3 regions of the Rhizobium sp. YTUHZ045 genome follow, and region 3 is predicted to be linked to each of the others. Evidence: predicted binding sites of a transcription regulator. Region 3 holds the regulator's gene; each other region holds the start of a gene.
What was found. The regulator LexA, encoded in region 3, represses DNA repair genes until DNA is damaged. The targets are predictions, from matches to a motif close to TGTTCNNNNTGTGTTCNG.

Region 1: NMA58_RS13535 (ribonuclease T2 family protein) is a predicted target of LexA. The motif match lies at 6,961-6,978, and genes of this name have one in related genera.
Region 2: NMA58_RS02575 (PA0069 family radical SAM protein) is a predicted target of LexA. The motif match lies at 4,478-4,495, and genes of this name have one in related genera.

Annotation. Positions count from the first base shown of each region.
Region 1 covers NZ_CP101432.1:2,676,080-2,685,909, forward strand. The annotation lists gene NMA58_RS13510 (lytic murein transglycosylase) at 1-883, shown strand, start outside; gene NMA58_RS13515 (DMT family transporter) at 1,009-1,914, shown strand; gene metF (methylenetetrahydrofolate reductase [NAD(P)H]) at 2,369-3,271, opposite strand; gene NMA58_RS13525 (ArsR/SmtB family transcription factor) at 3,274-4,299, opposite strand; gene ettA (energy-dependent translational throttle protein EttA) at 4,459-6,108, opposite strand; gene NMA58_RS13535 (ribonuclease T2 family protein) at 6,206-6,946, opposite strand; gene NMA58_RS13540 (alpha/beta fold hydrolase) at 7,203-8,132, shown strand; gene NMA58_RS13545 (DMT family transporter) at 8,150-9,106, shown strand; gene NMA58_RS13550 (CaiB/BaiF CoA transferase family protein) at 9,125-9,830, shown strand, end outside.
Region 2 covers NZ_CP101432.1:519,937-529,766, reverse strand. The annotation lists gene NMA58_RS02600 (tetratricopeptide repeat protein) at 1-1,631, shown strand, start outside; gene NMA58_RS02595 (4-(cytidine 5'-diphospho)-2-C-methyl-D-erythritol kinase) at 1,644-2,528, shown strand; gene moaB (molybdenum cofactor biosynthesis protein B) at 2,528-3,079, shown strand; gene NMA58_RS02585 (hypothetical protein) at 3,160-3,516, opposite strand; gene NMA58_RS02580 (glycosyltransferase family 2 protein) at 3,906-4,424, opposite strand; gene NMA58_RS02575 (PA0069 family radical SAM protein) at 4,565-5,722, shown strand; gene NMA58_RS02570 (ribonuclease HII) at 5,890-6,579, shown strand; gene NMA58_RS02565 (F0F1 ATP synthase subunit B) at 6,940-7,431, opposite strand; gene NMA58_RS02560 (F0F1 ATP synthase subunit B) at 7,435-8,058, opposite strand; gene NMA58_RS02555 (F0F1 ATP synthase subunit C) at 8,136-8,363, opposite strand; gene NMA58_RS02550 (F0F1 ATP synthase subunit A) at 8,432-9,184, opposite strand; gene NMA58_RS02545 (AtpZ/AtpI family protein) at 9,248-9,583, opposite strand.
Region 3 covers NZ_CP101432.1:1,723,580-1,733,409, forward strand. The annotation lists gene fabZ (3-hydroxyacyl-ACP dehydratase FabZ) at 1-417, shown strand, start outside; gene lpxA (acyl-ACP--UDP-N-acetylglucosamine O-acyltransferase) at 414-1,232, shown strand; gene NMA58_RS08770 (LpxI family protein) at 1,236-2,117, shown strand; gene lpxB (lipid-A-disaccharide synthase) at 2,114-3,283, shown strand; gene gltA (citrate synthase) at 3,331-4,620, opposite strand; gene NMA58_RS08785 (ComEC/Rec2 family competence protein) at 4,910-7,339, shown strand; gene lexA (transcriptional repressor LexA) at 7,320-8,036, opposite strand; gene NMA58_RS08795 (VOC family protein) at 8,235-9,131, shown strand; gene kdsA (3-deoxy-8-phosphooctulonate synthase) at 9,128-9,830, shown strand, end outside.

The DNA.
Region 1 (9,830 bases), 950 kb from region 3:
TGCCGACGTCTTTGCCCGGGCCGAGCAGGAATTCGGCGTTCCTCCAGGCGTGATCACTGCATTCTGGGCGATGGAAACCGATTTCGGTGCCGTCCAGGGCGATTTCAACACCCGCAATGCCCTGGTGACGCTGTCGCACGACTGCCGCCGCCCGGAGCTCTTCCGCCCGCAGCTGATCGCCTTGATCGAGATGGTCGAGCACGGCGACCTCGACCCCGCCACCAACACCGGCGCCTGGGCCGGCGAGATAGGCCAGGTTCAGATGCTGCCGCGCGACATCATCGCCTATGGCATGGATGGCGACGGCGACGGCCATGTCCGCCTGAAGCAGAGCGGCCCGGACGCCATTCTGACGGCAGCGAAATTCATCCAGCATCTCGGCTTCGAGCGCGGTCAGCCCTGGCTGCAGGAAGTCACCCTCCCCGACAACCTGCCTTGGGAGAAATCCGGCCTTGGCGGCGCAATGAAGGCGAGCGAGTGGTTCGCGCTCGGCGTCAAGCCGCGCGACGGAAACACGGCCTTCGGTGAGTTGGAGGGTGATCTGGTCCTGCCGCAGGGCCGCATGGGGCCGGCCTTCATCGCCTATCCCAATTTCAAGATCTATCTCGAATGGAACAAATCGTTCATCTACACGACGTCGGCCGCCTATTTCGCCACCCGCCTTTCCGGCGCCCCGACCTATCTCAAGGGCACACCGGAACAGGGTCTTGCCAACGACCAGATGAAGACGCTGCAGACCAAGCTGCAGTCACTCGGCCACGATGTCGGCGAGATCGACGGTATTCTCGGTTCCGGCACGCGTATCGCAATCCAGAAGGAACAGCAGCGCTTGGGCATACCGGCCGACGGCTGGGCGACGCCTGCCCTTCTCAACGCTCTCTGATCGCCTCTGGCACTCCCGCCGCTCGTTTCGCAAGAAACGGGTGGCGCCGCTCACCGTCCGCGTTAAAGCATAATGCCGAGGAGCGACGCCGGGTCTAGAGATGCGGCTTTTTGGAGGAAGATGGCATGGACAGCAAAATGAGTGCCTGGATCTGGAGCCTGCTGCTCCTGCTTGGTCTTATCTGGGGCGGCTCCTTTTTCTTCGCGCGCATCGCCGTCCAGCATATTCCGCCGCTGACGCTCGTCTTCCTCCGTCTGCTGCTGGCCGGGCTGGCGCTGCACGTCTATATCGCCGGCCGTTTCGATATCTTTTCGACCCTGAAAGCCCGCTGGCGCGAATTCCTGATCCTAGGGCTGATCAACAATGCCCTGCCGCATGCGCTGATCTTCTTCGGCCAGACCCGCATCGGCGCCGGCCTTGCGGCGATCCTGAACGCAACGACGCCGATCTGGACCGTGCTGATCGCCAATTATCTCACCTCCGACGAAAAGCTGTCCTCGGCCAAGATCGCCGGCTGCCTCGTCGGCCTCGCCGGAACGATCGTACTGGTCGGCCCTGGCCTGTCGGCCAGCGGCCAAGCCCCCCTCTGGGCGCTGCTGCTCCCTGTGCTTGCCGCCATCTCCTACGGGTTCGCCGCCACCTACGGCAAGAGATTCAAGGACGTTCCGGCACCAGTCACCGCAGCCGGCCAGTTGACCGCGTCCTCGCTGATCACTTTGCCGATGTCGCTAATGGCCGATCGCCCCTGGACGCTCTCCTTGCCGCCGCTCGATATCCTGCTCGCCGTCCTGGCGTTGGCGCTGGTGTCGACCGCCTTCGCCTACATTCTCTATTTCCGGATCATGGCGGCGGCGGGCGCCACCAACGCCTCGCTTGTCACCCTGCTGGTGCCTCCAAGCGCCATCTTGCTCGGCGTGCTTTTCCTCGGAGAACGGCTGGCGGTTGGCGAATTTGCGGGCATGGCGCTGATCGGTTTCGGCCTGGTCATCCTCGATGGCCGCGCCTACCGCCTGCTGGTGAAAGCTGCCTGAAAGCTGATTACATATTCCCTATGTTTTCAACCGATTGCCGTGCCGCCATGTTTCGGGCGCATAGGTAAATCCTCAATCGCCCGATTTAACGCCGCGTTAAAATCTGTGAACAAGAATAATCACGAAATTATCTTTTGATATCAATAATTTGTGAAAACGCTATTCGCCTTATCCGCCGGCCGCTTCGGCAGCGCAGCATAAAATCCGCTTTTCAACAGACATATTTCAGACATAATATCGGCCGGTTAACGCGAGGAGACAGACATGGGACTCACGCAATCCTTGAATGTTCTGTTGGTCAGTGCAGCGTTTGCTTTCGTCCTGTCCATGCTCTTTATTTGAGCTGACGGGTTGGTAGCGCTGATAGTGCCTAAACTCCCCTGATCAATCCGCCAACGAAAAAGCGCATGTCCCGCCCGACATGCGCTTTTTCACTTTTGAACGTCTGAAAGGATCAGGCGGCTGCGCCCGCGCTCTTTGCCGTCCGGCGGGAGTAGCCGAGGTTGTCGAGCACCGCGGAAACCAGTGGCGCGCGGTTCATCGTATAGAGATGGAAATCACCGATGCCGCGCCGGACGAGATCCTCGATCTGCTCGGCAGCAACTTCGGCCGCGACCTTTGCCCGATCCTCGGGCTTGTCGTCGAAGCCCGCGAAACGCTCATCGAGGAAGGTCGGGATGACCGCGCCACAGGCACCGGCGAAACGCTTCAGTTGCGTCAGGTTCTGGATCGGCATGATGCCGGGCACGATCGGGATCGAAATGCCGGCGGCGCGCACCTGCTCCAAGTAGCGCTCGAAATTGTCGTTGTCGAAGAAGAACTGCGTCAACGCCCGGTCAGCGCCGTTATCGGCCTTGCGCTTCAGCATCTCGATATCGGCGGCCGTATCACGGCTTTCCGGGTGTTTTTCCGGATAGGCGGAAACCGAAATCTCGAAATCACCGACCGACTTGAGACCGGCCACCAGTTCCGCGGCATTGGCGTAACCGCCGGGATGCGGCTGATAGGGCGCACCGACGCCGCCAGGCGCATCGCCGCGCAACGCCACGAAATGCTTTACGCCGACCTTGCGAAACGTATCGATCATTTGATGCGTTTCCTCCTTCGTCGCACCGACGCAGGTCAGGTGCGAAGCGGTGGCAAGCGGCGTCTGCGACAGGAAGCGCGTCACCGCCGACAGCGTCGGCGCCTTGGTGGTGCCGCCGGCGCCATAGGTCACCGACACGAAATCCGGATCCCAGTCCTGCAGCTTAGCGACGGCATCCCAGAGCTGCGCCTCCATTTCTTCCGATTTCGGTGGAAAGAACTCGAAGGAGATCCCGAAGTTGCGCCCGCGTCCTTCGCTTTTCAAAGCCATATTCATACTCTCCCGGCAAATGTAGCTTCGGCGCCTTCGCTGGTCTGCGAAGCCATGAGGCGCCTCGGATCGCGCGCGAGCCAGACGGTGACCGTCAACCCCTGCCCGCCCTGCTGACCCGGATGAAGATCGACGACCTGCTCGACGTCGAGCCCGGCCTTGCGCAGCCAGTCGGACATCGCCTGGTGCGAAAAGCCGAGACGGACATGGGCATGTTCGTCGCGGAGATATTCGAGCGTGTGCGGTGCGAGATCGATGACCACAAGCCGCCCGCCCGGCCGCAGCATGCGCGCCGCTTCCGCGATCGCAATCTCCGGCTGGTCGAAGAAATGCAGCACCTGATGGATCGTCACCAGGTCGAAATCCTGCCCCTCAAACGGAAGGTTGAGGATATCGGCGTGGCGCACCGTCGCCTTAGTGATACGCGACTTGTCGAGATTGGCGCGCGCCACGCTCAGCATGTCGCGGCTGGCGTCGACACCGACAGCGCGGCGGTAGAGCCCGGACAGGAGTTCGAGGATGCGGCCGGTGCCGGTGCCGAGATCCAGCAGCGAATCGATCGGCTGGTTGCCGAGCAGCCGAATGACGGCGGCGTCGACCTCCTCATCGGCCGCGTGCAGGCGACGAAGCTCGTCCCATTCGGCGGCATTGCGGCTGAAATAGGCCTGCGCCCGCTCGGCCCGCTGGCGCTTGACTTGCGAAAGCCGCTCGCCGTCGCGAAGGATGGTCGGATCATTCTCGGAGACGTGTCTCAGCAATGCCCGCACCAGCATGGCCGCCTTGCCGTCCTGTTTGAGGCGGAAATAGGCCCAGGCCCCTTCCTGATAACGTTCGATCAGTTCAGCCTCGCCGAGCAGCTTCAGGTGGCGGGAGATTCGCGGCTGCGATTGGCCGAGGATTTCGGTAAGATCGGTCACCGTCAGGTCGCCGCCGTCGAGAAGCGCCAGAAGACGCAGACGCGTGGGTTCGCCGGCCGCCTTCAAGACGTCCACCAACCCATCCAGTCCCAGCTTCAAAGGTTCGCTCATCATTAGCCCAATCAACATATAAAGATATCTTTATGTGATTTGAAAAGCGGTGGCAAGCGGCAATTCGCACTGTGAAATTGCCTGCGCAAATTGCGACAGGGCCCGATATGAAAAAGCCCCGGTCGAACCGGGGCCCTTGCAAGCGGAAATAAAGCAGGATCAGCGCGTCAGGCGCTTGTGAGCCTGACTGCCAGGATTGAGGGCGTCGGGGCCGAGGCGGCGGATCTTGTCCTGCTCGTAATCCTCGAAATTGCCTTCGAACCATTCGACATGGCCCTCGCCTTCGAAAGCCAGGATGTGCGTCGCCAGACGGTCGAGGAACATGCGGTCGTGGCTGATGATGATGGCGCAGCCGGCGAAATTCTCGAGCGCGTTTTCGAGAGCGCCGAGCGTTTCCGTATCGAGGTCGTTGGTGGGTTCGTCGAGCAGCAGAACATTGCCCCCGGCCTTCAGCATCTTGGCGAGGTGCACGCGGTTGCGCTGACCGCCCGAGAGATTGCCGACCTTCTGCTGCTGATCACCACCCTTGAAGTTGAAGGCGCCGCAGTAGGCACGCGAGTTCATGTCGAACTTGCCGAGCTTGATGATTTCGGCGCCACCGGAGATTTCCTCCCAGACCGTCTTGTCGGCGGCCAGCGCGTCGCGGCTCTGGTCGACATAACCGAGATGCACAGTCTCGCCGATGCGGATCGAGCCGCTATCCGGCTTTTCCTGGCCGGTGATCATCTTGAACAGGGTCGTCTTGCCGGCGCCGTTCGGGCCGATGATGCCGACAATGCCGCCCGGCGGCAGCTTGATCGACAGGTCGTTGATCAGCGTGCGACCCTCGAAGCCCTTGGTGATGCCTTCCAACTCGATGACCACCTGGCCGAGCCGTTCGCTGACCGGGATGATGATCTGCGCGTCGCCGGGACGCTGCTTCTCGGCCGCCTCCACCAACTGCTCGTAGGATTTGATACGCGCCTTCGACTTGGCCTGGCGAGCCTTCGGGCTGGAAGCAATCCATTCCTGCTCGCGGCTGATCGCCTTCTGGCGCGATGCCTCTTCGCGGTTTTCCTGCAGCATGCGCTTGGCCTTGGCCTGCAAATAGGCGGAGTAGTTGCCTTCGTAAGGGATGCCGCGGCCGCGATCGAGTTCGAGGATCCAGCCGGTGACGTTATCCAGGAAGTAGCGGTCGTGGGTGATCATCATCACGGCGCCGGGATAGTCGCGCAGATGCTTTTCGAGCCAGGCGATGGTTTCGGCGTCCAGATGGTTAGTCGGCTCGTCGAGCAGCAACAGATCCGGCTGCGAGAGCAGCAGGCGGCAGAGTGCGATGCGGCGGCGCTCACCACCGGACAGGCTGGTGACCTCGGCATCGCGCGGCGGGCAGCGCAGGGCTTCCATCGCCATCTCGACTTGGCTTTCCAGATCCCAGAGGTTCTGGCTGTCGATGATGTCCTGGAGCTTCGCACCCTCTTCCGCGGTCTCGTCCGAGTAATTCATCATCAATTCGTTGTAACGATCGACGATTGCCGTCTTCGCGGCAACACCTTCCATGACGTTCTCGAAAACAGTCTTGGTAGGGTCGAGTTTCGGCTCCTGCTCGAGATAGCCGACTGTGGCACCCTCGGCGAGCCAGGCTTCGCCGGTATACTCCTTGTCCTGGCCGGCGATGATGCGCAGCACAGTGGATTTACCGGCGCCGTTCGGTCCGAGGATGCCGATCTTGGCATCCGGGTAGAAGGAAAGGTGGATGTTCTCCAGGATCTTCTTGTTGCCATAGGCCTTGTTGAGGCCGGACATATGATAGATGAATTGACGTGCCATGCTGCGCTGCTCCGGGCGGGAAACTTCGTTTCGTGCCGCTATGTAGGCGAAACAGCGCCTATGAGCAACGCCGAAACCCGTTTACGCCGGATTCCGGTCAGAAGCCCGCCGCATCGACAACGCCCTCGTCACAGCCGAACGAGGTTTTTCCCGCCCCCTGGATCAGATCGGCAAGGCTTGCGCTTTTGGCCGATGCCGCTCCCGCATCCGCAGACAGTCCGATCGTCAACTCGCTGATCACCCTGACACTGCCGGCTCGCCGGCAGCTCATCTTGACGCGCTCGCCCGCACCCGGCCCGAAGCTTTTGTCGAAAGCAGCCTTGATCGCCTCCGCCTTGACCGTCTTGCCGATATTGGCGGCAAATAGATCGCGCACGGCCGATGTATTGAGCGCATCCACCAGATGGACGCCGACGCCGAAATAATCCTCCACGCTCATTTTCGTGCAGGTGCCATGCTTTATCCATTCGTGCCGTTCGAGGCCGGACTGCGTGCCGGGCATCGCCTTTGCAAGCGACGCCTTCGTCTCGGCCGAAAGCGTGACATCAGGCAATGTCTCCCATTTGCCGTCCTTGTCGGCAGCCTTCTGGTCGTCGCTGACGCCGCAATAATCCTGCCGCATCGGCCACAGGCCATGCAGGGAGAAATTCGTCGCATCATGGCGCTCGCCGGTCTGGCTGGCGCATTCGGGCTTCTTCTGGTTCGTCTGGCAGAAGGCGGGCTGCCAGCTCGCAGCAAGAATGAAACGGGTACGGCCCTCGGCCTCCTGCGCCACGGCAGCGCCGGCAAGGATCATCGACACGGCGAATGTAAAGGTACGCAACTGCATGCTGCTCATTTCAACCCCCAAAGAAGAACAATGCAGGAACAGATAAGCACAAAGAGTAAACGGCAGCAACCCTGAATCGCAACTATCCTGGAATTTGTTCTCGACTGCGTCGTCGGAAACAGTCGGCTGTTCCGGGAAGCTCCCTGTTCTTGAGTTACGCACGGACGCTGTCGCACTTATGGTTGCAGAATATTCTGCGCAAATCGATTCCGCTTTAAGGAATTATGCAGTAGCGATCTGCTCTGCTGCGGCAGGGAGGATCCGGATGTTTTCTGATACGCAAAGGCTCGCCATAGGGGAAGCGTCTCTGGCCTATCACCATGCCGAAGCCGCCGCTCCGGCACGCGGCATACTGTTGATATCGCACGGCCTGGCGGAGCACTCGAAGCGCTATGGCCGCTTTGCCGAGGCGATGGCGGGGCGCGGCTATCACGTCTATGCCCATGATCACCGTGGCCACGGCGAGACGACCGCGCCCGACGCGCCGATTGGCCGCTTCGCCCGCTGGAATGGCGTCGATCGGGTGATCGGCGACGTCATTGCCATGCGCGCCCATGCGGCCTCGCGCAATCCCGGCCTGAAGGTGATCCTATTTGGCCATTCGATGGGCGGCCTCATCGCGCTCAATGCCGCTGTCACCGCTCCCTCCGACTTCGATGCTGTCGCCGTCTGGAATTCGAATTTCGCCGTCGGCCTTGCCGGCCGAGCCGCCCAGGCGATCCTGCTTGCCGAGCGGATGCTGAAGGGCTCCGACGTCCCGAGCGGCCTCTTGCCGAAGCTCACCTTCGGCGCTTGGGGAAAATCGATCCCGGACCGCCGCACCGAGTTCGACTGGCTGTCGCGCCATGCCGATGAAGTCGACAAATATATCGCCGATCCGCTCTGCGGCTTTGACGCATCAGTCTCGCTCTGGCTCGATCTCTTCGAGCTGACTTTTCGCGCGCCGCAGAAGCTCCATCTCGACCGCCTACCGCGCGATATGCCGATCCATCTGGTCGGCGGCGGCGAGGATCCGGCGACGGAGCGTGGAAAAGCCATCCTCTGGCTGGCAAACCATTTGAAAGCCCAAGGCTTCTCTCATATCAGCGTCCAGATATATCAGGATATGCGACACGAAACGCTGAACGAGATCGGCGCCGACGCGGCGACCGCCGCCTTCGCGCACTGGTGCGACGAGGCACTCGCAAGATCCTGAGCCAGAGAGATTCCATCATGAGCAGCACTTCCGCCCGCCCCGCTTCGTCCACCTCGGAGGTGACGACGGGGCTTGCGCTGATGTTTCTTTCGGTGATGTTCTCGCCGCTCATCGATATCTTCGCCAAGCTTGCCGTCGTCACCATCCCCTCCGCCGAGATCACCGCCGGCCGCTTCCTCGTGCAGGCGCTCTGCATGCTGCCGATCGTGCTATGGCGACGCAGCTTTACCGATTTCTCCTGGCGCCAGAGCCTGTTCCACGCCATCCGCGGCTTCGTCATCACCGTGTCGATGATCTCTTTCGTCACCACGCTGAAATATATGGCGGTCGCCGACGCGATCGCAATCTTCTTTATCGAGCCGATCATCGTGACGATCCTCGGCGGCATTTTCCTCAAGGAGACGATCGGCTGGCGGCGCTATACCGCCTGTGGCGTCGGCTTTTTCGGGGCGATGCTGATCATTCAGCCGAGTTTCGAGGAGGTCGGCTACATCGCGCTCCTGCCTGTCGTCAGCGCGCTCTGCATTGCGGCCTTCGTGTTGATGACCCGCGTCCTCTCGCACAGGGAAGATCCCTGGTCGATGCAGTTCCAGATGGGCATCTGGGGCTTGCTCTTCTGCGCCCTCCTGCTTTTCGTCGGCGAAGGAAGCGGCTCCGATCTCTTCGATCCTGTCATGCCTGCAGGCAGCGCTTGGTTCTACGTCGCCGGCGTCGGCGCCATGGCCGCGATCGCCGGCATCCTCGGCGTCTATGCCTTTCGTGCGGCACCGGCGTCGACGCTGGCGCCGCTGCAATATTTCGAGATCGTCTCGGCAACGATCTTCGCCTGGCTTGTTTTCGGCGATTTTCCGGATGCGATCAAATGGCTCGGCATCACGATCATCATGGCCTCGGGCTTCTACATCCTCTGGCGAGAGCGCCGCTTTGCTTCAAAGCCCGTATCCGATACATCTGAGGTGACGCTGGCGCCGTAGACACTGGACGGGAGGACCATGACCGAGACCGCGACGAAAAAGCCGCCGCTTACCGGCATCCGGGTGATCGAGCTTGCCCGCGTGCTGGCCGGCCCTTGGGCGGGCCAGATGCTCGCCGATCTCGGCGCCGACGTCATCAAAGTTGAAAATCCCGATGGCGGCGACGATACTCGCCAATGGGGGCCGCCCTTCGTCGAAGGTGCGGACGGCGAAAATCTCTCGGCCGCCTATTACCACGCCACCAATCGCGGCAAACGCTCCATCACCGCCGACCTCAAGAGCCCTGAAGGCCAGGATCTCGTCCGTCGTCTCATAGCCACTGCCGACGTGGTAATCGAGAATTTCAAGGTCGACGGCCTCGTCAAATACGGGCTCGATTACGACAGCGTTCGCGAGGTGAACCCGAGGCTCGTTTATTGCTCGATCACAGGCTTCGGCCAGACCGGCCCCTATGCCGGCTTCGCCGGCTACGATTACATCGTTCAGGGCATGTCCGGCTTCATGTCGATAACCGGCGAGCCGGACGGCCAGCCGATGAAGGCGGGCGTGGCGATCGCCGACATCTTCACCGGCATCTATGCCGTCTCGGCGATCGAGGCCGCCTTGATCCATGCGCTGAAGTCAGGCGAAGGCCAGTTGATCGACATGGCGCTGCTCGATGTGCAATCGGCCGTGCTCGCCAATCAGAACATGAATTACCTGATCTCCGGCGCCGCACCGCCCC
Region 2 (9,830 bases), 1.2 Mb from region 3:
ATTACGAGACCGCGATCGCGCTCTACAAGAAGGCGCTGCAGATCGAACCCGGCAATCCCGAGATCCGTCAGCGGCTGATGATCTCGCTGCTGCTCAACGGCGACATCAAGGAAGGCGTCAAATACGCCAATGATCTGAAGAGCGATCCTTCGGTCGAGCGTATCACCACGATCGTGCGCGCCATGGATGCCGTGCGCCGCGACGACTACAAGACAGCCGAGTCGATCCTGAAATATAAGGGTCCGAACGATCTCGACCGGATGATGAACGACCTGCTGCTCGCCTGGGCCCGCGTCGGCGCCGGCCGCGGCAAGGAAGCGCTCGCCATGGTCGAGAAGATGAAGGGGCCGGACTGGTTCCGCATCTTTCAGAACTACAATGCCGGCGCGATCGCCGTCGTTACCGGCGATGTGAAGTCGGCCCGCCAGCATCTCAACGACGCCGTGCTCGACAAGGAAGGCGGGGCGACGGCGCCCGACACCTTCATGCGCGCGGTGATGGCGCTTGCCCGCCTGGAGGCGGCGCAGGGCAATAAGCAGAAGGCGCTCGATGCGGTTTCCGTCGGCGATAATCTGCTGCCGAACTACGCGCCGCTGAATGCGCTGCGCGACAGCATCGAGAAGGGCGAGAAGCAGGAGCAGCAGGTCAAGACGGCCGAAGAAGGCGCCGCCGGCGTGCTCTTCTCCGTCGGCGGTGCTCTGAACCGCGATGGCGCCGAGGATATCGTCTCTCTCTACCTGCAGACCGCGAAGGCGCTCGACCCCAACAGCGCCGATACACTGGTGCTGCTCGGCGGCATCGCCGAAAAGCAGAACCAGATGGACCGCGCCATCTCCCTCTATAAGAAGGTGCCGGAAGATTCGCCGATGCGGCGCATCTCCGAGCTTCAACTCGGCCTCGCCCTTGCCCAGGGCGGCAAGGTCGACGAGGCGCGCAAGCACCTGCAGGCGCTGATCGCCTCCGATCCGAAGGATATCCGCAGCTACCTCGCCTATGGCAGCGTGCTCTCCGACGCCAAGGACTACGAGGCGATGGCCGCCAATTACGACAAGGCGGTCGAAGTGATCGGCCCAATCCCCGGCCGCGCCAACTGGAGCGTCTTCTTCCAGCGCGGCATTGCCTATGAGCGGCTGAAGAAGTGGGACCAGGCCGAACCGAATTTCCGAAAAGCCCTGGAGCTCAACCCCGACCAGCCGCAGGTGCTGAACTATCTCGGCTATTCCTGGATCGACATGAACCGGAATCTCGACGAAGGCCTCGCCATGATCAAGAAGGCTGTCGATCTTCGCCCTGACGACGGCTACATCATCGATTCGCTCGGCTGGGCCTATTTCCGCCTTAACCGCTTCGACGACGCCGTCGACGAGCTGGAGCGGGCTGCGCAGATCAAGGCCGGCGACGCGACGATCAACGACCATCTCGGCGATGCCTACTGGCGGGTCGGGCGCAAGCTCGAAGCAGTCTACCAGTGGAACCGGGCGCTCGCCTCCGAGCCTGAAGCGGCCGAAATTCCGAAGATCAAGGAAAAGATCGCAAACGGCCTGCCCGCTAGCGACGATGCCAAGGCGGCCGACAAGAAGCAACCGGATCCGGCGCCGGTCACGCCGCCGCCGGTCGACAAGAAGTCCTGACGGGCGCGACCGATGCCTGAGCAGGGCTTGGCCGACGCTTTCGGCGTCACCGAAGAGGCGCGCGCGAAGATCAATCTCGCCCTGCATGTGACGGGCCAGCGGCCGGACGGCTATCACATGCTCGATATGCTGGTGACCTTCGCAGATTGCGGCGACCGGCTGGGCTTCCTGCCCGCGCAGGCCGACGCCTTCACCCTGTCGGGCCGCTTCGGAGAGACGCTTGCCGGCGACGGCGACACCAACCTTGTAATCAGAGCGCGCGATCTCCTGCGCGAGGCTGTCGGCGCCCTTGCCTTCCCTGTTCACATCCATCTCCAGAAGAACCTGCCCGTTGCATCCGGCATCGGCGGCGGCTCGGCCGATGCGGCGGCGACCCTGCGGGGGCTGATGCGCCTCTGGGGCTTGCGATTGCCGGTGGAGACGCTGGCGGCGCTGGCGCTGAAGCTCGGCGCCGACGTGCCCATGTGCCTCGAGAGCCGGCCGCTGATTGCCCGCGGCATCGGGGAGGAGATCGAAGCCGTGCCCGATCTGCCGGCCTTTGCCATGGTGCTGGCCAACCCGCTGAAGGGGGTTTCGACGCCGGAGGTTTTCCGGCGGCTCACGGCAAAGAACAATTCACCCCTGAGGCTCGCACACACCGAAGACTGGCTTGCGGCGATCGGCGCGGCTCGCAACGACCTGGAGCCACCGGCACGCCAAGCCGTGCCCGAAATCGCGGCGATCTCGGCGATGCTGCAGGCTGAGGGCGCTCTTCTTGCCCGCATGTCCGGCTCCGGCGCCACCTGCTTCGGGATCTTCGCCGATATGGCCGCCGCGCGCGATGCGACGGCGGCTCTTCACGAGGCGCAGCCCGACTGGTATTTCCAGGCGACGGAAACGGTTTCGGGAGGCATGTGATGGCAGGTTTGGACGAAAAACGGCCCTTCATCGCCGTCGGCATAGCCGTCCTCACCGTCTCGGATACGCGCACGCCGGAGACGGACAAGTCCGGCGATACGCTGGCGGTGCGGATCGCCGAGGCCGGCCACAGGCTGGTCGAGCGGGCGATCGTGCCCGACGACCGGGAGAAAATCGCCGCTCAGGTCAAAGCCTGGACCGAGCGTGATGAGATCGATGTCGTTATCACCACGGGCGGCACCGGCTTTACCGGCCGAGACGTGACGCCCGAGGCGCTGGAGCCGCTGTTCGAAAAGCGCATGGATGGCTTTTCCGCTGTCTTCCACCGTATCTCCTATGACAAGATCGGCACGGCGACCATCCAGTCGCGCGCCACCGCGGGCGTTGCCAACTCCACCTTCATCTTCGCCCTGCCCGGCTCGCCCGGAGCCTGCCGGGACGCCTGGGACGGCATATTGAAAGCACAGCTCGACTATCGGAGCGTGCCTTGCAACTTTGTCGAGATCATGCCGCGCCTGGACGAGCATCTGAAACGCGGCGCAAAGAAATAGACTGGCGCTGCCGTTACAGTGCCGCGATCGCGCCGTCGAAAACCCGATTTAGACTTTCGAGGCCGACGCGCTGGCCTTTGTTATGTGGCAATGCCCGGCAGAGCCGGCATCGAATCCCAGCTATCACCCGACAGCAGAATGCAACTTATGCCGTGGACATCCGTGACGACGAGCGTCCAGGTGCCGCTTTTGGCGGCATAGACCTCGAGAACGGCGTTTTGGTTGATCAGGCCGACGGCGGTGAGCTTCTCACCGAAATTCCTGTCGAGGAAACTGACGACGTCGGGTCGGCCTGCGCAACTGAGCATCGTCTGCGATGCTGCCGAATTCGGATGCGCGATCACCAATGTCGGCAATATGACGGCCAGCAGGCCGTAGATCCTACCGCGTACGCCGTAGATCCTACCGCGCATGCGGTAAATCCTACCGCTTGGCATGACGCACCTCCTTTCGCCGGAAACCCGGCAGAAGAGGAGATTTTTCGCCGACCTGTTCTGCCGTTCACCGGCATTCCACGGCATCCGTTGCGAAGCGCGGCGCTTCGGCGGCGCCATGTCTGAATTATAGCGCGAAATTCTATTGGACGCCATCTTTGCGCGACGAGGGGAGGAGTACAGAATTGCTTCGAAGATCCAGAGGCCCGCCCCTCATCCGCCTGCCGGCACCTTCTCCCCGTAAACGGGGCGAAGGGGATATGCCGCGACCTCTCCGTTCCCCGCTGACCTCTCGTACGGCACGTACCCTCGCCCCGTTTACGGGGAGAGGGTTAGGGTGAGGGGCAGCCGAAGGCGCGAAGGCAGCTTTGGATGACGGAGAGCAGAATTGCTTATCGGGCGGCGCGAGTGACCCAGGAAGGAATGAGCTCGCTGGCGAGTTTGCGCGGTTTCTGGCCTCTGACGAAGTCGGCAACAGGCATCCCGCTTCTGGCGGCGGCGAGCGCCAGGTTCTTCGGCATCAACAAGCCAAGCTCCAGCGGCGGTCGACCGCGGGCAACACGCTGGAAGAACGGCCGTCGATAGCCGCGCGACGCGGCAAAGCGCGCGGGTGTCTTATTCAGCGCCACATATTCGGCGATCTCATCGATCCAGCCGGCCTGCGGCCTGGCGCCCGGCTCGATAAAGAGCAGCCATTCGCCTCGGGCGGAGCGCACGATGTCCTTGATATCCCACTGTGAATGGAAACGGCAGCCAGCGGCGTCGGCGACCCGCGAGGTGCCGTCGCGCGAGCCGTGATCAAGCACGATCACATCGCTGACGAGTCCTTCCACCGCGCCTGCCACCAATACCGATAAGGTCTGCGCCAGTTCGGATTCCTGATCCTGGCATTCGAGAACAACCGTCAACATCGATTATTCATAATGCGCCGCACAATTTTTTGCCAGCACCGTTTTGCGTATTTTGTTCTTGCATTGTTCTCATTTTACCGATAGGAATTTAATCATCACAAACGGGCGGAGACAACGGCTTTCCGCTGCGGGAGAATCCGATGAGAGAGCAGTCCCTGGCAGGGCAGGCCGCATTCGCGCCTGCCAATACGGCAGATATTGCCGATGCGATGATCGTGTCCTCCGGTCTTCGGGTCGAGGTTGACCGGCGGCGCGGGCGTGGAGCGGGACTGAACCCAACAGGCCGGTTCGAAGCGCTGCAGCGGGAGACCTTCGACGACGGTTGGCAAACGCTGGAAGAACTGCCACCGTTCAAGACCGAGGTTCAGATCGAAAAGCCGCGCACCGCGATTACACGCAATGAATCGCCGGACCTTTCCTTCGACCGCTCGATCAATCCCTATCGCGGCTGCGAGCACGGCTGCATCTATTGTTTCGCCCGCCCGACGCACGCCTATATGGGGCTTTCGGCGGGGCTCGATTTCGAGACGAAGCTCTTCGCCAAGCCCGATGCGGCGAAGCTCTTGGAGCGGGAGCTCGCCAAGCCGGGGTACAAGGTGAGGGTGATCGCGATCGGCACCAATACCGACCCCTATCAACCGATCGAGAAGGAATGGCGCATTATGCGCGGCATCCTCGAGGTGCTGAACAAGGCGAACCATCCGGTGTCGATCGTCACCAAGTCGGCGATGATCCTGCGCGATCTCGACATTCTGCAGGAGATGGCCGGCAAGAACCTGGTGCGCGTCGGCATCTCGGTCACCACGCTCGACCGCAAGCTTGCCCGGGCGATGGAACCGCGCGCCGCCACGCCGCCGCGACGGTTGGAGACCATTCATGCGCTGTCTGAGGCAGGGATCCAGACTGCCGTCATGGCCGCTCCGCTGATCCCGGCGCTGAACGACCACGAATTGGAGCGCATTCTGGAATCGGCGAAGGCTGCCGGCGCGACCGAGGCGAGTTATGTCATCCTCAGGCTGCCGCTTGAAGTCAGCCCGCTCTTTCGCGACTGGTTGCTGCAGCACTATCCCGATCGTTACCGGCACGTGATGTCGCTGGTGCGCTCGATGCGCGGCGGCAAGGATTACGACGCCGAATTCGGCAAGCGCATGAAGGGCGCCGGTCCCTATGCCTGGCAGATCGCCCGGCGCTTCGAAATGGCGGCGAGACGCTTCGAGCTGACACGCCGCAGCGTGCCCTTGCGCGACGATCTGTTCGTGCCACCGGATGGCAGCGGCGTACAGCTGTCGCTGCTCTGATTTTTTAAGCTTGCGCATCGGCTGCTCAGAAAATCCGCCCTGTTTTCGAGCCCCGAGCGCAATTTCCGCGGATGGCCCTGACCGCCTCCATCCGCCGGACCGTCCCCGGCCGCCGCCCTGATCCGGGGACTTGCGGGAAATCGGGTTGGCGTGCGAGGTTCAGCCGCATGAAACGTCGCACGCCACCCGATTCTCCCCTGCTTTTCGACACGGTCCCTCTCGTGCCGGATTTCAAGCTCGAGCTCAAAGCCCGCAAGGCCGGCCACTGGCCGGTCGCCGGCGCCGACGAGGCAGGCCGCGGGCCGCTGGCGGGGCCCGTGGTGGCCGCTGCGGTCATCCTCGATCCGAAGCGCATCCCTGAAGGCCTCAACGATTCCAAGCAGCTCTCGGCCCAGCGGCGCGAAGAACTCTTCGCGCAGATCCTGGCGACGGCGACGGTTTCCATCGCCTCCTCCAGCTCGACCCGGATCGACGAAACGGACATACGCAAGGCAAGCCTTGACGCGATGCGCCGCGCCATCTGCAGCCTCGCCACTCCCGCAAGCTACGTCCTGACAGATGGGCTTGATGTGCCGCCCGGCCTCGATTGCCCAGGACAGGCCGTGGTCAAGGGTGACGCCCGCTCGGTTTCTATCGCCGCCGCCTCTATCGTCGCCAAGGTGACGCGCGATCGGATGATGGCGCGGGCGCATCATGTATTTCCCGATTACGGTTTTGCGGCCCACGCCGGCTACGGCACGGCGCAGCACCGCGCCGGCATTGAACAGCACGGCCCCTGCTCCCTGCACCGGATGAGCTTTCGGCCACTGCGGAAGGACGGCGACGAGCCTGAGATGGACGAACTGCTTTCGGAATAGTCGCCGAAAAAAGATCGGCATATTCCGCCTTTGGACTGGCGATCAGCCCCTCATCCGGCTGCCGCCACCTTCTCCCCGCATGCGGGAGAAGGGGATATACCGCACCCTCTCCGTTCCCCTCTTAGTCTAGCTCTCGCAGACACGTCCACTGTTCCCTCGGGACGGAGAGCGTAAGGCCATCCGAGAGCGAGCTGCAAAAGGACAGAGTGGAGGGGGAAGGTGGCGGCGGCCGGATGAGGGGCGGACGCCGGAGCAGGGACGCTACACTGCCTCCGCACGAGGCCAAGCAAAGAACAGGCCTTATCACCAAAGAAAAAGGCCGGGACATGCCCGGCCTTTCCTTATTCCAGTCGATACTGCTCAGTTGAGCCGTGTCTTGACCTGTCCGACGGCGTTGCCGAAGAGCTCGGACTGGACCTTGCCGTCGGCCTTCTTGGCGAGCACCGTTTCTGCGGCCGCGATGGCAAGGTCGACGGCGGCGGAACGCACCGCCTTCATCGCATCGGCCTCGGCCTGCTTGATCTTCTGCTCCGAGAGCGCCGTGCGGTTGGCGACGAATTCTTCCGTCTTCTTCTTCGCCTCGGCTGTCAGCATCTCGGCTTCGCGCTCAGCGGCGGCAACGATATGGGCCGCTTCCGCTTCCGCTTCCTTGCGCTTGCGCTGGTATTCAGCGAGCAGATGCTGGGCTTCCTCGCGCAGGCGCTTGGCTTCGGCCAATTCATTGCGGATCTGGTCGGCGCGGTCGTCAAGCGAGCGTGCCATCATGCCCGGAACCTTCAGATAGACGACCAGCGCCAGAAAGAGGACGAGGCCGACAAAGGCGAAGAAAGTCGCGTCGAAATGAAATTCCATCGATCAAGCCTCCTTCTTGGCGGCCGCGACGGCGGCGGCGACATCTGCCTGCGCAGCGCTGCTGCCGATCAGCTGTTCGACGACGGCGGCTGCCGTTTCCTCGGCAATGGTGCCGACGTCGGCGAAGGCCTTGGCCTTGATGTCGGCGATCCGGGCTTCCGCAGCCTTGATCTTTTCCGACAGGCTGGCCTCGACGGTGCGGCGATCCTCTTCGGCCTTGACCTTGGCAGCGTCGCGGGCGGCGGAACCGATCGCGTGGGATTTGGCGCGGGCAGCGGCCAGTTCACCTTCATAGGTCTCGACGGCGGCATCGGCTTCCGCCTTCAGGCGGCCTGCTTCTTCCAGGTCCTGGGAGATGCGCGTGTGGCGCTGGTCGAGGATGGCCCCGATGCGCGGCGCAATGACCTTTTGCATAAGGAGGTAGAAGACGCCGAACGTAATCACCAGCCAGAGCAGCTGGGATGCGTAGGTCGTCGAATCGAAAGGCGGGAACGGGCCGCGGGCGTGTTCGCCTTCGGCAACACCGGTCTCGGTATGGACCTCGCCTGCGGCCGGAGCGGCATGCGCATCCGTGCCGGTCGCTGCCGCCGGTGCTTCTTCAGCGTAAGCCGGGGTCACAAAAAACATGCTCACCTCCAGGTGGACTGCAAATGCAAAGGATCACGGCTTGCGGTCGCAGGCCGTGATCCATCTATTCGCCGATATCAGACAGCGAAGAGGAGGAGGAGAGCGACGAGCAGCGAGAAGATGCCCAGAGCTTCCGTAACGGCGAAGCCGAATACCAGACGGCCGAACTGGCTGTCAGCAGCAGACGGATTGCGCAGAGCGCCGGAGAGGTAGCTGCCGAAGATATTGCCGAGGCCGAGAGCCGTACCGGCCATACCAAAGCAAGCCAGGCCTGCACCGATGAACTTTGCTGCTTCCGCTTCCATGTTGAACTCCTTTGAAATGGTTGTTGCGGCGAATGACTGACGCCCTGGAGACGTCGTTGTCGTTATCCTTAGTGCCCGCCCGGATGGATTGCGTCGTTGAGGTACATGCAAGTCAGCACCGCGAAGACGTAAGCCTGAAGGAAGGCGACGAGGAACTCGAGACCGGTCAGGGCGACGGTCATGATGAGAGGAAGAACGGCGCCGCCGACACCGACCGCACCGAGGGTTCCAAGCGAGGCGACGAAGCCTGCGAACACCTTCAGCGTGATGTGACCGGCGAGCATGTTGGCGAAAAGACGAACGGAGAGCGAAATCGGACGGGACAGGAAGGAAATGATTTCGATCGAGACGACCAGCGGCAGCAATATGCCGGGCACGCCCGAGGGCACGAAGACATTCAGGAAGTGGAAGCCGTGCTTATAGAAACCGTAGGCGAGCACCGTACTGATGACGAGAATCGCCAGCGCGAAGGTGACGATGATCTGGCTGGTGATCGTGAAGAAATAGGGGAACATGCCGAGCAGGTTCGCCGTCAGCACGAACATGAAGAGCGAAAAGACCAGCGGGAAGAACTTCATCCCCTGCTTGCCCGCGCCCTCCTTCAGCATATTGGCGATGAATTCATAGGACATTTCCGCGACCGACTGCGAACGGCCGGGCACGATGGCGCGGTTCGAGGTCGAGAAGTAAAGGAAGCCTGCGGCAACGGCTGCCGAAGCGACCATGAAGAGCGATGCGTTGGTGAACGAAAAATCAATTCCGCCGATTTCGATCGGCACAATCTTCTGGATCAGGAACTGATGAGTCGGATCGTTAGACACCGCTTGTTCTCTCTCTTTGGCCCGCAGGACGCGGGGTCATTGCACTGGACCGGGACCGGCCCCCTATTTCTTGTCGTCCTTGTCCAGAGGGTGGGCCACCACCCCCGCAGAACGCAGCACGTTCAGAACGCCGGCACAGAATCCGAGAAGCAGAAGAACAATCAACCCCCAAGGCGCCGTGCCAACAAAACGGTCGAGAAGATAGCCAAGGACGGCGCCGACGACGATCGCGGAAATGAACTCGCTGGAAAGCTTCATCGCCTGGGCATAACCTTTGCGGCTTTCCTCGGCGCGGGCTTCGCTTGCCTCTTCCACTTTCGCCTCTACGCGCTTGGTCGCGAGTTCCGCTTCCAGCTGCGCACGGCGCTTCTCAAGACTTTCCTCGCGGTCGTCCGCCATGGATCTCTCCTCGCCTGCCCGTCGCCCGCACTCCCGCTACCCCGGTCATTCGGACCCCGGACGCGAAGGTTGAGAACCTTCCGGCCCGTTCTGAAGTCGCGCGCAACATAGTTTTAGGGCTTGGTATAGTCAAGGCGTAGACGGCTTCTGTCCAGCCAGAAAATAAATTTGTGAAATCAAAGGGATAAGTCGATTTCCGGCCGAGCGCGCAAATTCGACGGAAAGAATCCGCTTTTGGGGGCGGAAA
Region 3 (9,830 bases):
ATGAAGCTGCTGCCGCATCGCTATCCCTTTCTCATGGTCGACAAGATCATCGAGATCGACGGCGACAACACGGCGATCGGCATTAAGAACGTCACGGTGAACGAACCACATTTCACCGGCCATTTTCCGGAAGCGCCGATTATGCCCGGGGTTTTGCTGATCGAGGGCATGGCGCAGACGGCGGGTGCCATCTGCGCCAAGAAAGAAGGTCAGACCGGCAACCTCGTCTACTTCATGACCATCGAGAATGCGCGCTTCCGCAAGCCGGTCGTGCCCGGCGACCGCGTCGAATTCCATGTCAAGAAGAACAAGCAACGCGGCAATATCTGGAAATTCCATTGCGACGCCAAGGTTGACGGCGCACTTGTCGCCGAAGCTGACATCGGCGCGATGATCGTTCGTAAGGATCAGGCATGAGCAATATCGCCGAAAGCGCCCGTATTCATCCGATGGCTGTCGTCGAAGACGGGGCTACGATCGGTGAGGGCGTCAAAATCGGTCCTTTCTGCCATGTCGGGCCGCATGTCGTCCTGCATGCGAATGTCGAGCTCTTGGCGCATGCGATCGTCACCGGCCGCACCGTTATCGGCAAGGGCACACGCATCTTCCCAATGGCCGTCGTCGGCGGTGATCCGCAGAGCGTGCACCACGGCGGCGAGGAAACGACGCTGACGGTCGGTGCAAATTGCACAATCCGCGAAGGTGTCACGATGAACACCGGCACGGCCGATTTCGGCGGTGAGACGATCGTTGGTGACAACAACCTTTTCCTTGCCAATTCCCACGTCGCGCATGACTGCCGGGTCGGCAACCATGTGATCATGTCGAACAACGTCATGCTGGCCGGCCATGTCGTTATCGAGGATCGCGTTATCCTGGGCGGCGGCTCGGCGGTTCACCAGTTCACCCGCGTGGGCCGCCACGCCTTCGTCGGCGGCCTGTCGGCGGTGAGTTACGATGTCATTCCCTATGGCATGCTGAACGGTAATCCCGGTCTGCTGGGCGGCCTGAACGTCGTCGGCATGACACGGGCCGGCATCGACCGCGCCGTCATCCACCGGGTGCGCCGGGCCTACAAGGCGATTTTCGAAGGAACGGGCTCCGTGCGCGAAAACGCCGCCGCGATCCGCGAGGAATATGCCGATTGCGAGCAGGTGGTGCAGATCCTCGACTTCATTGCAGCCGAGAGCGACCGTGCCCTGTCCTCCCCGACGCGGGGGCAGAAGGGCTAGTCCGTGGCTTTAACAGGCGACACCGCTGCGGGCCGGCTGGCGATCATTGCCGGCGGTGGCCTTCTGCCTTCCTATGTCGCCGAAGCCGCGCGCGCGGCAGGCGAAGATCCCGTAATCATCGCGCTGAAGGACGAGAGTGATCCACGCTGGGAAGGCTATGATCACGCCGTTGTCGGCATCGGCGATTTCGCCGCCCTTGAGGGTCTCTTCACCCGATATGGCATCGGACGTGTTGTGATGTCGGGGAGCGTGCGCCGCCGGCCGGAATGGCGCGAGGTGCGCCCGACATTGCGCATTCTGATGAAGGTCCCGGCCGCCATTCGCACACTGCTCTCCGGCGGCGACGACACGGTTCTGCAGATGGTGATCCGGTTGATTGAGGGGAACGGCCGGCGCGTCGTCGGCGCCCACGAGATCGCCCCCGACCTGCTCGTTTCCGTTGGCCCGCTTGGCGCCGCCGCGCCCGGCAAGGAAGACCGGCACGATATCAGCCAAGCCGCTGATGCCGCCGAGACGCTTGGCCGGCTGGATGTCGGGCAGGGTGCAGTCAGCATCGGCGGGCGCGTCGTCGCGCTGGAAGGACTTGAGGGCACAGATGAGATGCTGGACCGTGTCGCCGGCCTCAGGGCCGCCGGACGGATCTCGCCGCGCCGCCGCGGCGTGCTCGTCAAGCTCTGCAAGCCGCAACAGGATATTCGCGCCGACCTGCCGGCGATCGGCGTTGCGACAATCCTGAACGCTGCGAAAGCCGGCCTTGCCGGCATCGCAATCGAAGCCGGTCGCTCACTGGTGCTTGATCGGGCCGCGGTCATCAGCGCCGCCGACGAGGCTGGATTGTTCGTCTGCGGCATCGATCGCGGTCTGCCGGCATGGGGGGTCGAATGAACGGGACGCCGCTGAAGATCGCCGTCATTGCCGGAGAAGTGTCGGGCGATCTGCTCGGGGCCGATCTCATCGCGGCGCTCAAGCGGATTTACAGCGGACCGGTGGAGCTTGTCGGCGTTGGCGGCGAGGGGCTGCAGGCGGAAGGTTTGAAATCCCTGTTCGATTTTTCCGAGCTGTCGATCATGGGCATCACCCAGGTGCTGAGCCGGCTGCCAAGGCTGTTTGCCCTGATCCGTCGCACCACGGCTGAGATCGTCGCTGCAAAGCCGGATATCCTTGTCATTATCGACAGTCCCGATTTCACCCATCGCGTCGCCAAGCGCGTGCGCACCGCGTTGCCCGATCTGCCTGTTGTCAATTATGTCTGTCCGAGCGTCTGGGCCTGGAAGGAATATCGCGCCACGCGCATGCTCGGCTATGTCGATCACGTGCTTGCCGTCCTGCCCTTCGAACCGGCAGCCATGCAGCGCCTCAATGGGCCGGCGACGACATATGTCGGGCATCGTCTGGTCGCCGACCCAGCGCTGCTGGAGACACGTCGCCTGCGCGTGGGAAGGCAGCCAGGCAACGGCCCGATCCTGCTCCTTCCCGGCTCGCGCTCCTCCGAGATCCAGAAGCTTCTGCCTTATTTCGAGGTCGCCACGAATGAAATCGTCGCCCGTAATGGGCCGACACGCTTCATTCTGCCGACCATAATGCACAGGCAAGCGCTCGTCCGCGAAATGACGGCGGGCTGGGCGGTAAAGCCGGAGATCGTCGTCGGCGCGCAAGCAAAATGGAAAGCCTTTGCCGAGGCCGATGCAGCCATGGCGGCGTCTGGAACCGTTATTCTCGAACTCGCACTTGCCGACGTTCCCGTCGTCTCCGCCTATAAGGTCGACTGGATCATGCGCATGCTGACATCGGGCATCAAGACCTGGACCGGCGCGCTGCCGAATCTGATCGCCGATTACCCGGTCGTGCCGGAATATCTGAACGATGTCGTCCGCGGCGCAAGCCTTGCACGCTGGATGGAAAGGCTGTCGGCCGATACCTATCAGCTGAAGGCCATGAAGGAAGGCTACGAGCTCATCTGGCAGCGCATGCAGACGGAAAAGCCGCCCGGCGAACAGGCCGCCGAAATCCTTCTCGACGTTTTGGAAAAGAAAAAACCCGGCCATTCCTGACCGGGTTGGCCATTCCTGACCGGGTTTCTTTTTGAGCTCTGAAGCGATCAGCGCTTCGAAACCGGGATGTAGTCGCGCTTGGGTTCGCCGACATAGAGCTGGCGCGGACGGCCGATGCGCTGTTCTGGATCCTCGATCATCTCGTTCCATTGCGCGATCCAGCCGACGGTGCGGGCAAGGGCGAAGAGCACTGTGAACATGGTGGTGGGGAAGCCCAGCGCCTTCAGCGTGATGCCGGAGTAGAAGTCGATGTTTGGATAGAGCTTCTTCTCGATGAAATATTCGTCGGTGAGCGCGATGCGCTCCAGTTCCATCGCCACTTCCAGCAACGGATCGTCCTTGATACCGAGTTCGCCGAGCACTTCATGCGTCGTCTTCTGCATGATCTTGGCACGCGGATCGTAGTTCTTGTAGACGCGGTGACCGAAGCCCATCAGGCGGAACGGATCGTTTTTGTCCTTGGCGCGGGCGATATATTCCGGAATGTGGTCGACCGTGCCGATTTCCGTCAGCATGTTGAGCGCTGCTTCGTTGGCGCCGCCGTGCGCGGGGCCCCATAGGCAGGCGATGCCGGCGGCGATGCAGGCGAACGGGTTGGCGCCCGATGAACCGGCGAGACGGACGGTCGAGGTCGAGGCGTTCTGTTCGTGATCGGCATGCAGGATGAAGATGCGGTCCATCGCGCGGGCAAGCACCGGATTGACCACATATTCCTCGCAGGGGACGGCAAAGCACATGCGCAGGAAGTTCGACGCATAGTCGAGGTCGTTCTTCGGGTAAACGAAGGGCTGACCGATATGGTATTTATATGCCATGGCGGCAAGCGTCGGCATCTTGGCGATCATGCGCAGGCTGGCGACCATGCGCTGGTGCGGATCGGTGATGTCTGTGGAGTCATGATAGAAGGCCGACAGTGCGCCGACGCAGCCGCACATGACGGCCATCGGATGTGCATCGCGGCGGAAGCCGGTGAAGAAGCGGCTCATCTGCTCATGCACCATCGTGTGGTGCGTGACACGATAGTCGAAGTCCTTCTTTTGCGCGGCCGTCGGCAGCTCGCCGTAGAGCAGGAGGTAGCAGACCTCGAGGAAATCGCCGTGCTCGGCCAGCTGCTCGATCGGATAGCCGCGGTGCAGCAGCACACCTTCGTCACCGTCGATATAGGTGATTTTCGATTCACAGGATGCGGTCGAGGTGAAGCCCGGATCGTAAGTGAAGGAAGCTGTGTTCTTGTAGAGGGCACCGATGTCGATGACGCTCGGGCCGATCGTGCCGCTTTTAACGGCGAGGTCGACCGATTTGTCACCGATTTTTATTGTAGCGCTTTGATCCGTCATGCTGTCCTCCGAAATGTCGGTGGCGCCACAAAAGCGCCATAGGGGTTAAGCGTCCTTTCCGATAGCTATATGATCGTGACGCTAATGCCAAGTTACCGTGACGGCATTTTGTGCATTGCGGCATCACCTTTTAGGCACCGCAGCGATGAGCCGCACGCATAGCGGAAGCCGATGATTCGACTGGCCTTTTGCCGCTTACGATTTTCCCTCGTATTTCAATCGATTATCCTTGCCGGATTTGCTTGAAGGTTGCATTCTTAGGGCTTGGCGGGGTGATCTTGGGCGGGGCATGCAGGAAACGACGACAGCCGAATTGCGGCCGCAAGCGGGCGTCGGCCTTGCCGATCCGCCAGATTTTCCTGCGCCTGCGGTGGTGACTCAATCGGTAAGGACGCAGTCGCAGACCCCATTGCATCGTCGGCTGCTGGCCACCGCCGGGCAATCGCTGCGTGCCGGGGCCTGCATGCTGGGCGAAGAGGCCGATCATGGCCGCCTGCTGCTGTTCTCGCCGGTCTTCCTCGGAGCCGGCTCGGCCTTTTGGTTTCTTGCTGCATCGGATTTTCCCCTCGTTGCATCGCTGTTCTGCCTGCTGGTGTCGGCGGCCGCGGTTTTCCTCACCGGTCCCAGCCGACCGGCCTTGCGCGCAAGTTTCATGGCGCTGGCACTTTTCGCCGGCGGCATGCTCTCAGCTCAGTTCGAGAGCTGGCGGGCTTCGACGGTGATCCTCGATTCATCCGTGACGACGACGGTGACTGGCCGCGTCGAACGGCGGGAAGGCGACGGGCGCGGGCGCTGGCGCTACATTCTTGCCGTCGCCGGCACCGAGGCGCCGGAGCTGAAACGGCCGCCGAGACGCATCACCGCGATCGTCCGGGGCACCGATGCGCCTTTCGAGATCGGCGACATCATCACCGGCAAGGCACGTCTGACGCCGCCGGCGGGCCCCGCACTTCCCGCGCTCAACGACTTCTCCTTCGGTGCCTATTTCGACGGCATCGGCGCCAATGGTTTCTTCTATAGTGCGCCGGAGAAACTCGACTTGGAGGCAGGCCCGCAGGCGGCCAGGTCGACGGCGGACGCCCTGCTCGAATGGCTCCACCAGCTGCGCAGCAGCATCGGCGACCGCATAAGATCGATCCTGCCCGGTGATACCGGCGCCTTTGCCGCTGCCCTGGTGACGGATGAACGGCGCGCCATATCGCACGCGACGACGGAGGCGCTGCGCCAGTCCGGCCTTGCCCATATCGTCGCGATCTCGGGTCTCAACATGGCGCTGTCGGCCGGCATCTTCTTCGTCGGCTTTCGGATGCTGCTCAGCCTCTTTCCCGGCGTCGCCCAAGCCTATCCTACAAAGAAGATCGCCGCTGCCGGCGCGCTCATCGCCGTCACCGCCTATTACCTGATCTCCGGTTTCGGGGTTTCGGCCGAGCGCGCCTTTATCATGATGGCCATCATGCTGATTGCCGTCTTCTTCGACCGGCCGTCGATCAGCCTGCGCAATGTCGTTCTCTCCGCGCTCATCATCATCGCCATTTCACCTTCGGAAGTATTGGGACCGAGCTTTCAGATGTCATTTGCCGCAACATTGGCCTTGGTATCGGGCTATCAGTTATGGAAGGACAGGCGTGTCCGCGAAAACGCTTTTCTGAAACTGCCGATCATCAGGCCGGTGGTTGCCGTCGCCGGTTTCTTCGGCGGCGTCTTCCTGACCTCGCTGATCGGCGGCTTTTCCACCGCATTGTTTTCGATCGAGCATTTTCATCGCCTGACGGCTTACGGCCTGCCGGCAAACCTTGCGACGATGCCGATTATCTCCTTCATCGTCATGCCGGCCGGATTGTTGGCGATGTTGCTCATGCCTTTCGGTCTGGACGCTCCGCTCTGGAAGGTCGTCGGATTCGGCCTCGATCTGGTGATTGCGGTTGCCAAGACGGTGTCCGGCTGGGGCGGTGATATCGGCATCGGCCGCTTGCCCGGCTGGTATTTCGCAGCGGCGGTGGCAGGCTTTCTGCTGCTGACGCTGCTGCGCACTCGGCTGCGCCATGTCGGCACATCGATCATCGCCATCTCGACGCTCATCGTGCTGCTTCTGCCGGTTCCCCGGCCGCCGGATCTGGTGATTTCGGAGGATGGCAGTCTGGTTGCGGTCGTCGCGGCTGAGGCAATAGCTTCCAACCGTGAAAACCCGCCGGATTTCATATTCGACCAGTGGCAGAGAGCGCTGGTGCTGCCGACACATGATCCGCCGAAGATGCTGGATGGTCCGGCCATTCCGGAAGGAGAAGACCGCCGTGTCAGGCTTTCCCGCGATCAGCAGAACGAAGCGAGTGCGGCGATGCGGGCAGCCGCCGCAGGCGGTGAAGCAAACCGTTTTTCCTGCGTCAAGAAGGCTTGGTGCACATCAAGACTTGGCAATGGCCATATCGTCACCGTCATCGACAATGCCGCCTATCTCGGCCCGGCCTGCGATACGGCCGATATCGTCGTGACCTCGGTCCGTCTGCGTTTCAACAGCTGCCGTTCAGGTGGCACGCTTTTCACCGGCGAGACGCTGCGCAGGACCGGCTCGCTCGAATTGCGTTTCGCCGATGCCGGCCTAGAGGTCACCACCGCCTTCGATGCCTTGTCGCGACCATGGATGCGCCATCGCGCCTATGATTGGCGCAATGATCGTTTTACCGATTCCAGCCCATCCGGCGTCAGTGATAGCGACGGATGAGGCCGACGAGCTTGCCCTGCACCTTGACGCGGTCGGGCCCGAAGATGCGGGTCTCATAAGCCGGGTTGGCGGCCTCGAGCGCGATCGAGGCACCCTTGCGGCGAAAACGCTTCAGCGTTGCTTCCTCGTCATCGACGAGGGCAACGACGATATCGCCGGGACTGGCGGTACTGCCGTTGCGAATGATCACGGTGTCGCCGTCGAAGATGCCGGCGTCGATCATCGAATCACCTTTGACCTCCAGCGCATAGTGCTCACCGGAGCCGAGCATATCGGAAGGAACGACGATATCGTGGGTGTTGTTCTGGATCGCCGAGATCGGAACGCCGGCGGCGATACGTCCCATGACCGGCACGGAGACGGAGTTGCCATTGTCGGCGACCGGCTTTGGCGCAGCGGGGGCGGCGACCGGCTGGGGCTTGCCGAGGCTGCCCTCGATGACGCTCGGCGAAAAACCGCGACGCTGAAGACTGGGGTTATAGGCCTCCGGAAGCTTGATCACCTCGAGCGCCCGGGCGCGGTTCGGTAGGCGGCGAATGAAGCCGCGTTCCTCAAGCGCCGTGATCAGGCGGTGAATGCCGGATTTCGAGGCGAGATCCAGGGCATCCTTCATTTCGTCGAAAGAGGGAGGAACGCCGGATTCCTTCATGCGCTCATGGATGAAAAGGAGAAGCTCCTGTTGTTTGCGCGTGAGCATCGACGTCAGACCCCGTGATTGAAACAAATCCAGAACGGACACTATATGTTCCATATGTGTTCCGCAAGTAGCTAAATTTCCGTAAACCCTCGCGCCAACTCGTGGAGATTTTTATTTTCATTTGCCGGATTGGCGCACATGTCTTGCATTGAGGGGTGGTGCTGTCGCACATCTCTTGCCGGTTTCAGGAGGATATTCATGAACGCGCATTCCGCCAAGTCGCACCCGCTCGATCATGTCGTGCTGCCCGTGGTCAATATCGATCTGGCGCGTGAAAGGCTCGGCAAGCTCGGTTTCACCGTCGCCGCCGATGCGCGCCATCCCTTCGGAACGGAGAATGCCTGCATCTTTTTCGCCGACAAGACCTATCTGGAGCCGCTTGGCGTGGCGAGTGTCGACGAGAGCGAGGCAGCGGCCCGCCAGGGCAACGTCTTCATCGCCCGCAATCGCGCCTTCCGTTTCCGCTGCGGCGAGGAGGGACTTTCTGCGCTGGCCTTCCTCAGCGAGGATGCCGACCTCGATCATAAGCGCTTCGTCAGCAACGGCGCGAGCGCCGGTGAGATGTTGCAGTTCAGCCGGCCGATGCGGATGCCGGACGGTTCGGAGAGCGTCGGCAGCTTTAAGCTGGCCTTTGCAGCTGATTTGCGCGCCCCCGATTTCTTTCTCTTTACTTGCCAGCGCATCAATTCGTTCCCTACAGATCGCGCCGCGCTGGAGACGCACGCCAATGGCGTGATCGGCATTGCCGAGATCGCACTTTGTGCACCGGACCCGGCGGCATTCGCCGCCTTCGTCGGGCTTGCGATTGGGCAGGCGGCGGTGGAGAAAACCGGTTTCGGCATGAATATCGCGGCATCGAATGCAAAGATCAGCTTGATGACGCCGGAAGGGCTGGAGGCCTATTTCGAAACCGCTGTCTCATCAGCCGATCGCGGCCTGCGGGGGCGGGCAATCCTCTTCACCGTCATCGATCTTGCCGTGACAGAAGCGCATTTGGGTGCTAACGGGATCACATTCACACGCAAGAACAATCGCATTCTGGTGAAGCCCACGCCCGGGCAGGGTGCGCTCTTCGCCTTCGAGGAAACACGATGAGCACCGACACGAATTCCGAAGTCAGGATCGGCGAAGGCGAAGGCCAGGTCACTTTTTCCAATACTGGCCGCTTGTCGCTGATCGCCGGTCCATGCCAGATGGAGAGCCGGGATCACGCCTTCATGGTCGCCGGCACGCTGAAGGAGCTCTGCGGCAAGCTCGGCATTGGCCTCGTCTACAAGAGCTCCTTCGACAAGGCGAACCGTACCTCGCTCTCGGCTGAACGCGGCATCGGCCTGGAAAAGGGCATGGAGGTCTTTGCCGACCTCAAGAAGGAATTCGGCTTTCCCGTCATAACCGACGTCCATACGGCCGAGCAATGCGCCGAGGTGGCCAAGGTGGTCGATGTTCTGCAGATCCCGGCCTTCCTCTGCCGTCAGACCGACCTTCTGATCGCCGCCGCCAGAACCGGCCGCGCCGTCAATGTCAAGAAGGGCCAGTTCCTCGCCCCTTGGGATATGAAGAACGTTCTGAAGAAGCTCAACGCCAGCGGCAATCCGAATGTGCTCTTGTGCGAGCGCGGTGCCTCCTTCGGCTACAATACGCTGGTTTCCGACATGCGTTCGCTGCCGATCATGGCGGCGATGGGAGCTCCCGTCATTTTTGACGCCACCCATTCCGTGGCGCAGCCGGGCGGGCAGGGCGATTCCTCCGGCGGCCAGCGCGAGTTCGTGGAAACGCTGGCGCGCGCGGCAGTGG